3 regions of the Micromonospora sp. NPDC085948 genome follow, and region 2 is predicted to be linked to each of the others. Evidence: riboswitches for the same ligand, from Rfam matches in the RefSeq annotation. Region 2 holds a riboswitch; each other region holds the start of a gene.
What was found. Region 2 has a riboswitch for cyclic di-AMP ahead of AB0O48_RS11525 (C39 family peptidase). Riboswitches for the same ligand answer to the same signal wherever they lie in the genome.
Positions count from the first base shown of each region.

Region 1: it holds a riboswitch for cyclic di-AMP, as region 2 does, so the genes downstream of both, AB0O48_RS24975 (hypothetical protein) here and AB0O48_RS11525 (C39 family peptidase) in region 2, are expected to answer to the same signal.
Region 3: it holds a riboswitch for cyclic di-AMP, as region 2 does, so the genes downstream of both, AB0O48_RS13925 (NlpC/P60 family protein) here and AB0O48_RS11525 (C39 family peptidase) in region 2, are expected to answer to the same signal.

Region 1 covers NZ_JBFBJW010000011.1:119,029-122,228, forward strand. Annotated here, with positions in the region: gene AB0O48_RS24965 (SRPBCC family protein) at 1-30, shown strand, start outside; gene AB0O48_RS24970 (hypothetical protein) at 200-700, opposite strand; gene AB0O48_RS24975 (hypothetical protein) at 908-1,924, opposite strand; cyclic di-AMP (ydaO/yuaA leader) riboswitch at 1,981-2,112, opposite strand; gene AB0O48_RS24980 (cation diffusion facilitator family transporter) at 2,224-3,141, opposite strand.
Region 2 covers NZ_JBFBJW010000003.1:413,966-417,165, reverse strand. Annotated here, with positions in the region: gene AB0O48_RS11535 (acyltransferase) at 1-29, shown strand, start outside; gene AB0O48_RS11530 (hypothetical protein) at 202-972, shown strand; cyclic di-AMP (ydaO/yuaA leader) riboswitch at 1,256-1,397, shown strand; gene AB0O48_RS11525 (C39 family peptidase) at 1,629-2,477, shown strand; gene AB0O48_RS11520 (alpha/beta fold hydrolase) at 2,603-3,200, shown strand, end outside.
Region 3 covers NZ_JBFBJW010000004.1:322,077-325,276, forward strand. Annotated here, with positions in the region: gene AB0O48_RS13920 (N-acetylmuramoyl-L-alanine amidase) at 1-1,423, opposite strand, end outside; cyclic di-AMP (ydaO/yuaA leader) riboswitch at 1,658-1,793, shown strand; gene AB0O48_RS13925 (NlpC/P60 family protein) at 1,807-2,847, shown strand; gene dcd (dCTP deaminase) at 2,911-3,200, opposite strand, start outside.

The DNA of each region.
Region 1 (3,200 bases), on a different contig from region 2:
CGAGCCGGTGACCCACCACCCCCAGCCTGACCGCCCCCGCCCCGCCGTCCCGCCTCATGATCGTGCTCGATCCAGGATCTAGTGGCCTGCGGGCGTCGGGAGGCCACTACGTCCTGGTTATAGCGCGATCTTGGCGGCGCGATCTTGGCGGCCCGGTCGCGTCAGCCCGGGTCGCGCCAGCCCGGTCGTGGTGGCGCGGTCACGGGTTGCGGCCGTGGCCTGCCAGGGCGGGTCGGGCGGCGGGACGTCGGCCCCACGGCTTGTACGTGGACAGCACCGTCGCGATGATCATCAAGGTCGTCGACACCGCCGGCGCGATGACCAGGTCCACGCGGTCCCGGGCGGGGAGGGCGGCGCCCACCGCACCGGCGTGCCGCAGATTCGGCGTGAGCAGGAACAACACCAGTCCGACCATCACCGTGGTGAGCACGAGCTTGGCCAGCACCCAGCGATGGCGCCACAGCCCCCACGGGGTGAGTAGCGCGCTGGCGACCCCGATCAGCCAGACCAGGACGCTCAGCGGCGCGAACAGCACCGTGCCGACCAGCGCCGTGACCGGGTAGACCACCGCCGGGTCGGCGCCCCGCTGCACGGCGATGCCGAGGGTGAGGAGCACCAGGTCGGCGCCGAGCCAGCCGAGCGAGGTGACCAGGTGCAGGGTGAGGAGCCCCTTGCGGGCGGTGGGTGGGATCCGACGCATACCGCGATGCTGCCCGCCGACCCGCGCCGGGTCGTCCGACCGCCGACGACATCCGGGGTACGCCCGGCGACGTACCCCGGCCCGGCGACACCATCCTGATCAACACGACAATCGCCGACTCCGGGGTATCCCGTCGTCCGGACACCCCGGAGTCGGCGACCGCGAGTGGATCACCCCCGGACCGGACCGGGGGAGCCGTCGGGTGGGTCAGTAGACCGACAGGTGTACGTGGTTGGTGTGGTCGGTGGACGGGGTCCCGCTCGCGCCGCTGTACGACTTCCACCCGCTGCTGGGCAGCCAGATCTGCCGGTACCAGATCACGTACAGCACGGCGAGCCGGTCGGCGTTGCGGATGAAGTACGCGGCCAGGTTGTTGCCGTACGTCTTGTCGCCGCCGGTGGCGTTGCCGCCGAAGCCGCTCGCCTGGGCGGCGAAGTCGCAGGCCCGGCCCTTGGGATGTTCACCGGAGCCGCTGGGGCGGTGACAGGAGACGTACCGGGTGAAGCCGGCGGCCTTGGCCTGGTTGAGCGCGTGCAGGGTGCGCGGGGTGATGCAGCCGTTGGCGGGGGTGGGGTCGTTGACGCTGCACGACTCGGATGGCCAGGAGCCGTCCGAGTTGCGGGGTGCCGCCTTCGCGTTGGCGGTGGAGGTGCCCCGGTTGGAGCCGCTGTCGGCGGTGGGCTGCGGCTTGGGGGTGTTGGCCACGGTCAGGGCCCGTTCGGCCTGGTCCTTGCGCTTGGCCATCACCGCGACCTGCTTGCGCTGTTCGGTGATCTCGCCGTTCAGGGCGGTCCGGGTGCGGTTGGCCTGGTCCTTGGTGGCGAGCAGATCGCGCAGCACCCGGTCCTCGTTGGCGGCCACCGCCTCCAGGGCGGCGGCCCGGTCCATGAAGCCCTCCGGGCTGTTGCTGTTGAGCAGCGCCGACACCGCGCCGAGCCGGCCGGTGCGGTACGCCACGCCGGCGATCTGACCGACCTTGCCGTCGCGCTGGGCCAGCTCGACCTCGATGGTCTTCAGTTGGGTGGCGAGTTGCTGCTGCCGCTGCACGGAGGTGTCCAGAGCGCGCTTCGCGTCCAGGTAGCCCTTGCTGGCTGCCTCGAGTTGGGCGCGGAGCGAGGGGGTGCCGCCCTCCTCGTCGGAGTCGGGTGCGGCGGCGGCCCGCAGGCCGGTCGGGGGAGCGGCCGAGGCGGTGCCGGCCGGGATCGCGACGCCGAGGGCGAACATCGCGACGATCAGGGCCGCCAGTCGGGCGGCGGGTGGTCGTGCTGGTGCCACTGCGCATGTCCTTCCGTCAGCCGCCGACCGGGTTAGCTGACGGGTTCGGGACGGAAGATCCCTACCGCTGACGCGGATGCACCCCAGGAACGTGGTTCCCCGGTTCGCCCGGTTGGGCGATTAGGCGGCGGCCGCCACCGGCGCCTGGAGGGCGCCGCCTGGTGGAGGCCGGGACCGAGCCTACCGGTGCGGGTGGGGCGGCTGCAGCCGATGTGACGGACGGTGCGTACGTCGTCACGAGAAAAGTGTCACCACTCGATCGAGCCGCAGGCTCCGGAGGCGGCGCCGGGCTCGATCTGCAACGTCGCGTGTTCGATCCGGAAGTCGTCGTGCAGGGCGGTACGCGCTGCGGTGAGCACCGCGCCGACCTCGGCGCCGGGTGCCATGGTCAGGTGCGCGGAGGCCACGTCCATGCCGGAGGTGAGCGTCCAGACGTGCAGGTCGTGCACCTCGACCACCCCGGGGACCGCGGCCAGCCGGTCGTGCACGGCGGTCACCTGGAGGTGCTCCGGGGCGGCCTGCACCAGGATGCGGACGGCGGCCCGTGCCAGCCGCCAGGTGCGCGGCAGGATGAACACGCCGATGGCGACGGCGACCAGTGGGTCGGCCCACCACCAGTCGGTGACGGAGATGAGGAGCGCCGCGCCGATCACGCCGAGTGAGCCCAGCAGGTCGCCGAGCACCTCCAGGTAGGCGCCCTGGATGTTGATGCTCTCCCGGGCTCCGGCGCGGAGCAGGGCGAAGGCGGCGATGTTGGCGAGCAGGCCGAGCACGGCCACCACGAGCATCGGGCCGGCGACGACCTCGTGCGGGTCGCCGAAGCGGCGGATCGCGGTGATCAACACGTAGATCGCGACGCCGGAGAGCAGAACGGCGTTGGCCAGCGCGGCGAGGACCTCGAGTCGGTAGAGCCCGAAGGTGCGCTGCGGGTCGGTGGTGGCCCGGCGGGTCGCGGTGATCGCGGCGAGCGCCATCCCGATGCCGAGCACGTCGGTGAACATGTGTCCGGCGTCGGAGAGCAGGGCGAGTGAACCGGTGTGCAGGGCGGTCACCGCCTCGACCACCATCAGAGCGGCGAGCAGCCCGAATGCCGCCCAGAGTCGACCCCTGTGCTGGTGTGCGGCATTGGCGACCGACCCATGGTGGTGGTCATGACCTGCGCCCACGAGATCCACCTTCCGCCGCCGGTTGGGGCCCGGTCAAATGTATGCTCACATCGCTATGT
Region 2 (3,200 bases):
GTCGATCAACGTACGCGGACACCCGCTGACACCGTCCACCCTGGTCAGGGGGCTCGGCGCGGCGCGCGTCGACACGCCCGCGGTCAATGCGCCCGGGTCGGCACGACGGTAGCGTGGGGACGTGGCTTCCGGTCGCGCTCACCGTGGCCAGGTGGCCGACGGGGCTCCCCATCGCTCTGCTTCCTCAGCGAGGTGCCGACCATGGAGACCACCGTCTTCTACCAGTTCGTAACCGAGGTACCGCAGGCCGCTGCCATCTGGTCGGCCCTGTTCCTGCTGGCGCTCGGCGTGCTCGCCGTGCTTGTCGCCCGGCCCGAAGAGGACCGGCCCACCGCCGACCCGTCCCCGGCCGTGCCGACCGCGCGTGAGGTGGCGGCGGCCGCGATCGTCGACCGGCGCCGGTACGCCGAGGAGGTGGCCGTCGCGGCGGCCGGCGCGGCCCGGACGGCCCAGCGGCGACGCGATGCCTGGCTGGCCAGTCAGGAGCAGGCCGAACGCGCCTGGGCGCGCTACGACGAGGCGGACACCGCCGCGCGCCGCTTCGCGGGGTCCGGGGCGCTGCCCAGCCCGGCCACGCCCCGCACCCCCGCCGAGTACGCCGCCCGGGAGCGCTACCTGCACCGCGCGGCCACGGCGGCGTACTGGCGGGGCGACCTGAGCATGGCGCAGCTCAGCGACGTGTTCGGGCACCGGCACGGCTGGGATCCCCGGCGGCACCCGGTCGAGCAGGAAGCGCTGCTCAGCCGGTCGATCCGGGACGCGAGACGGGCCGACCACCAGGCCGCCGCCAGCGCGGAGCGGGCCGCCTGGCGGGCTGCGGAACTGGCCGCCGAGTCGGCGCGCACCCTTGCCGAGGAGGCGTGCGCGGCAACGGCCCGGCTGCGGCCGAGTCGGGCACCCGCCCGCCGGCTGGTGCGCGGGGCGGCCCGTCCCGCCGTGGTGGCACGCTGGCGCCCGGCCCGCGCGGGTTGAGCCCGATCTGTTGTGTGAGCCCGGTCACGGAATGTGGAATCGGGCGTCCGGCACGTTCGGCGCGATTGTTCCCGGGATTCTGACCGCAGTTTCGGCGACCTGTCCGGTTGTCGCCCACAGGCGTCACCGTAACCGCTTGTCCCATCGAGTCACATCAGCGGCAGAACGCGCAGAAATTGTCGCGCCGATTCGGGTTTACGCAGGTGAACCTGGCTTGGCATGGTGTGAACGGGCCAGTAGTGTCGTCCCGTCCGGTGCGGTAACCGATCGCAACAGGCGACGCCGCGCCGACCCGCTCAATCGTCATGAACGAACCGGGGACCCATCAGTACGTCCGGGGTGAATCCGCGAGCCACGGCCCGCGGTAGGGCGATCTTCCCGCCCGAATCCGTCAGCTAACCCGGTAGGCGGTGTCGGAAGGAGTTCCATCCTCGTGCAGCACCTCTCCACCCCTCGGCTGTTCCCTCGCCTCCACGGCACAGCGGTGCCCCCGCTCATCCGTCCAGTGACGGTGAGCTGACCCCCCGGGTCATCGCCTCACCGCCCGGCCACGCCGGGCGTTCCCCTGAGCGGTTCACCACCCGCGGACCACCGTCCGCGCGATGGCGCCTGCCCGGATACCGGTCCGGCCCCGGTGTGCCGCTCTCCCCCCGACCGTGGAGGACCCCGTGAAGCACACCATGCAGCGTCAGCTCCGCCGCCTCGCGACCGAGCGCCCGTACCAGATCGTCGCCGCCTCCGCCGCGGCCCTCGTGCTCGCCGCCACCACCGGCACCCTGCTCGCCACCGCCGACGACGCGCCGGCCGGCCAGCGCACCGCGACCACTGTCGCCGAGATGCGCACCGACGTCGCCGCCTCCCGGGGCGAGGTGCGGGACGCGTCTCCGTCGGCGAGCGCCGCGCCGAGCAGCGCCGCCCCGGCCACCAGCGCCGCGGCGCCCGCCGCCAAGGCCAGCAGCAACCCGGACCTGACCCGGAAGCCGGAGCGGCCGAAGCCGCCCGCGACAAAGGTGCTCGACTACGAGTACGAGGCGCAGAACACGTACTACAACTGCGGCCCGGCGGCCACCCGCAACGCGCTCAGCGCCACCGGGATCGACCGGACCCAGGAGGAACTCGGCGCCGAACTGGGCACCACCGAGTTGGGCACCAACTCGGCCGAGGACACCACCCGGGTGCTCAACGCCGAGGTGAAGGGCTCCCCGTACCGGACCCGGATGTTCGTCGGCGCGCCCAGCCCGGCGCAGATGGACCGCCTCCAGGCCGACGTCGTCAAGGCCATCACCGACGGCCGCGGCGTGGTCGCCAACGTCGTCGGGGACGCCACCGACACCGACGGCTCCTGGCACTCCTACGGCGGCGGCCACTACATCGCCGTCGTGGGTTACAAGGACAACGGCCGCACGGTACGCATCGCCGACTCGGCGAACCCGGCCGACCCGTCGTACTGGGTCACCACCATCGACCTGGCCAACTGGATCGCCAGCCGGGGCTACTCCGCCTGACCCGGCACGCTGACCGCCACGGGCGCCGTCCCTCACGAGGGGCCGGCGCCCGTCGCGTCCTCCACGGCGGTACGCCCCCGTCGACGACTCTCGTCCCTGGCCGTGAACCGTGGGAGACTGCGGCCGTGGTGGATGAATCGGGTGGTCACGCCGGTCGACGGCCGGTCCTGCTGCTGTTGCACGGCCTGGGGGCCACCGGTGACGTGTGGTTGCCCTGGGCGCCGTACCTGGAGCAACACTGGCCCGGCCGGTGGCTGGCACCGGACCTCGCGGGCCACGGCTGGGCGTCGCCGCTGCCGTCGTACTCCTTCGCCGGCTTCGCCGAGCGGATCGCGCCGGCCCTCGCCCCCGACGACCGGCTCGTCGTGCTCGGGCACTCGCTGGGTGGCGTGGTGGGCCTCGCGTTGGCCGCGCGCGACGCCGGTATGCCGGTGGACGCGGTGGTCGGCTTGGGGATCAAGGCGCTCTGGTCGCCCGCCGAACTGGAACGGGCCGCCGAACTGGCCGCCCGCCCGGTGAGCTGGTTCGCCAGCCGTACCGAGGCGGCCCGCCGCTACCTGCGCGTCTCCGGGCTGGCCGGCCTGCTCCCGCCGGACCACCCGGTGGTGGACGCCGGCCTCCGTCAGGTCGACGGCCGGTGGCGGCTCGCCATGGATCCGAACGCCTTCGCCGTCGGCGAGCCCGACCTGACCGGACTGCTGACGGCGACCGACGTACCGGTGC
Region 3 (3,200 bases), on a different contig from region 2:
GCACCACCGCCGAGGAGCCGCGTGGCGCGCACGGCACGCCGGCGGTGACGCAGCCGACGAACGCCGGCTGGTTGGTGGCGAAGTCCGGGTCGATCCGGACCAGACCGGTGGCGGGGGTGCCGGTGTCCAACCGGGGCGCGTGCAGCAGCTCGAAGTAGTGGTTCCAGTCCCAGTACGGGCCGGTGTCCCAGTGCATTCCACGGACGTTCGCGGCGATGGTGCCGGGCACGTTGTCGTGGCCGATGATGTGCTGGCGGTCCAGCGGGACGCCCAGCCGCAGCGCGAGGTGTCGGACCAACTTCGCCGAGGTCCGGTACATCGCCTCGGTGTACCAGGTGCCCTGCGCCGCGAAGCCCTCGTGCTCCAGCCCGACCGCCTTGGCGTTGACGTACCAGTTGCCGGCGTGCCAGGCGACATCCTTGGTCTTGACGTGCTGGGCGATGTGCCCGTCCACCGAGCGCAGCGTGTAGTGCCAGCTCACGTAGGTCGGGTCTTGGACGAGTCGCAGGGTGGTGGCCCAGCTTCCCTCGGTGTCGTGGATGACGATGTACTCGATCTTCTGCCGGGCGGGCCGGTCGGACAGGTCGTGGTTGCCGTAGTCCCCGTCGCCGAACGCCGCGTAGGGCGCCGGGATCCACTCGCAGGAGATGGTCCGGGGGCATTCCAGCCCGTCCGGGCGGGCGAGCCGACGCAGACCCAGCCGGTCCAGCCACGATCGCTGCGGCCGGATCGTCCGGGCCGGCAGCGTGATCCGCTGGCCGTCGTCGGTCACCCGCGACTCGCCGCTGCCGATGGTGGTGAAGACCTCGTCGGCGAAGGCCGCCGCGGCGTCGGCGCTGTCCGCGCCGGCGTAGCGGGCCACCGCGCCGTACCAGCTGGCCGGGTCGGTGCCGGCACCGACCGGCGCGCCCAACTCCCGCTGGTACGAGGCCAGCAGCGCGGCCCCGCCCCGGATGTTGACGTCGGCGTCGGTGCGCAGCGCGTCGGGGGTCGCGCCGGTCAGCGCGGCGGCGGCATCCACGGTCTGCAAGGCGGCGGCGGGTGGCGCCGGGTCCTCGGCCGGCCGGGGCGCGGGTGCCAGCGCGGTGCGGGAGTTGTCGCCACGCGGGTCCTCGGTGCCGGTGTCGTGGTGGCCGCCCACGGGCAGGGCGGTCACGTGTCGGGCGTCGGTCAGGTGCATGGGGCCGTAGCCGCCACTGGTGCTGGGTGTGCCGGCGTTGCTGTCCCAGCGGGACTCCAGGTAGGAGACGCCGAGCAGCACGTCGGTCGGTACGCCGTACTCGGCCGCCGCGGCGGCGTACCGCTGCTGGCGGTCGGCCGTGGGTGCGGCGGCGGTTGCGGGTGGTGGGACCGCGGTCGCGGCGGCGACCACGGCGGCGGCGAGCAGCGCACGCCGGCCGAGGAGCAGGGTTGGATGGTGCATCGAACCCCCTAGATTTCACGGATGAAGGTGAGGTCACCCTCGCGCCGTCCGGGAGTCCGCGTCAATACCTTTCTATGTGTCGACTCGTTGGGAAAGAATTCTTCACCTACGGCCGGTGATCCTTTCCGATCGGTACGGAGTGTCACGGCCGCACGGGTTGCGGAGTGGTAACAAGCGTCTCTACTCTGGTCATTCGTCGGCCCGATAGCAGCTCCGTCCAGCCCGGGCGGTAACGGTCCGACACCGCCGAGTCGTTTCCGAACGAACCGGGGACCCATGTCCCCCGGGGTGAATCCGCAGTCACTGCGGTAGGGCGCCCACTTCCCGCCCGAACCCGTCAGCTAACCCGGTAGGCGGTCAGGAAGAAGGAGTACGGAACCCCGGTGGCACTCCATGCCCCGCGGCCGTCGTCCGAGCGGTCGGCAGCAGCCGGCCCGCCGTCGATCGCGCCGCGCCCACGCTGGTCCCGCTTCACCACCGCGCTCGCCGCCCTGGCCGGCGTCGCCGTCGTCCTGACCGGCAGCGCCACGGCGGCCCACGCCGACCCGTCCGTCGCCGAGATCGAACGCCAGATCGACGCCGACTGGAACAAACTCGAACCGGTCATCGAACAGCACAACGCCACCCGCATCGACCTCGCCAACAAGCGCAGGCAGGCCCAGGCGCTGGCCGCCCGGATCGCCCCGCTGGAGCGTCAGGTCGACGCCGCCATGGACAAGGTCAGTGCCCTGGCCGTACGCGCCTACAAGGGCGAGAACGTGCTGACCGTCAACGCGGTGCTGGGCAGCCAGTCACCCAGCGAGGTGGTCGGCCAGCTCGAAATGCTCGACCGCTTCGCGCACAACCAGCAGCAGGACGTCCGCGAGGTGGCCGACCTGCGCGACGAGCTGGCCAGGCAGAAGGCGCCACTCGACGAGATGGTGACCCAGCTGACCCGTACCGAGGCTCAGTTGGCGGCGAAGAAGAAGCAGATCAACGACGAGATCGACAAGCTGCAGAAGCTGCGCCTCAAGGTGTACGGCAGCGGTGGCGGCGGTCCGTTGCGCCCAGCTCCCTGCCCCGGCAGCTATCCCGGCGGCGCCGCGGGCACGGCGGTCAAGTTCGCCTGCGCGCAGATCGGCAAGCCCTACGTCTGGGGTGCCGAGGGCCCGAACTCGTACGACTGCTCCGGGCTGATGCTGGCCGCCTGGGCGAAGGCCGGTGTGTCCCTGCCGCACAACGCCGCCGCGCAGAGCCGCGTCACCAAGAACGTCAGCAAGGCCGACCTGCGCCCCGGCGACCTGGTCTTCTACTACAGCGACATCCACCACGTCGGCATGTACGTCGGTGGCGGCTGGGTGGTGCACGCCTCGCAGGCCGGTCAACCGGTCAAGATGAAGAAGGTCGACGACGGCCCGATCCACAGCTACGGCCGTCCAGGCTGATCAGGGGTACTGACCGAAGGGCCCGCCGCGACTCGTCGCGGCGGGCCCTTGTCGTTCACGGGGTCAGCGGGTGGGCCAGGTGCGCCAGTGCTGCCAGGCGCGGCTGGGCGTCGGCCCCCGCTGCCCCTGGTAGCGCGAGCCGTAGACCGCCGAGCCGTACGGGTGCTCGGCCGGCGAGGAGAGCCGGAAGATGCAGAGCTGCCCGATCTTCATGCCCGGCCAGAGAGTGATGGGCAGGTTCGCCACGTTCGAGAGTTCGAGCGTGACGTGACCGGAGAAGCCGGGGTCGATGAAGCCGGCGGTGGAGTGCGTCAGCAGCCCGAGCCGCCCCAGTGAACTCTTGCCCTCCAGCC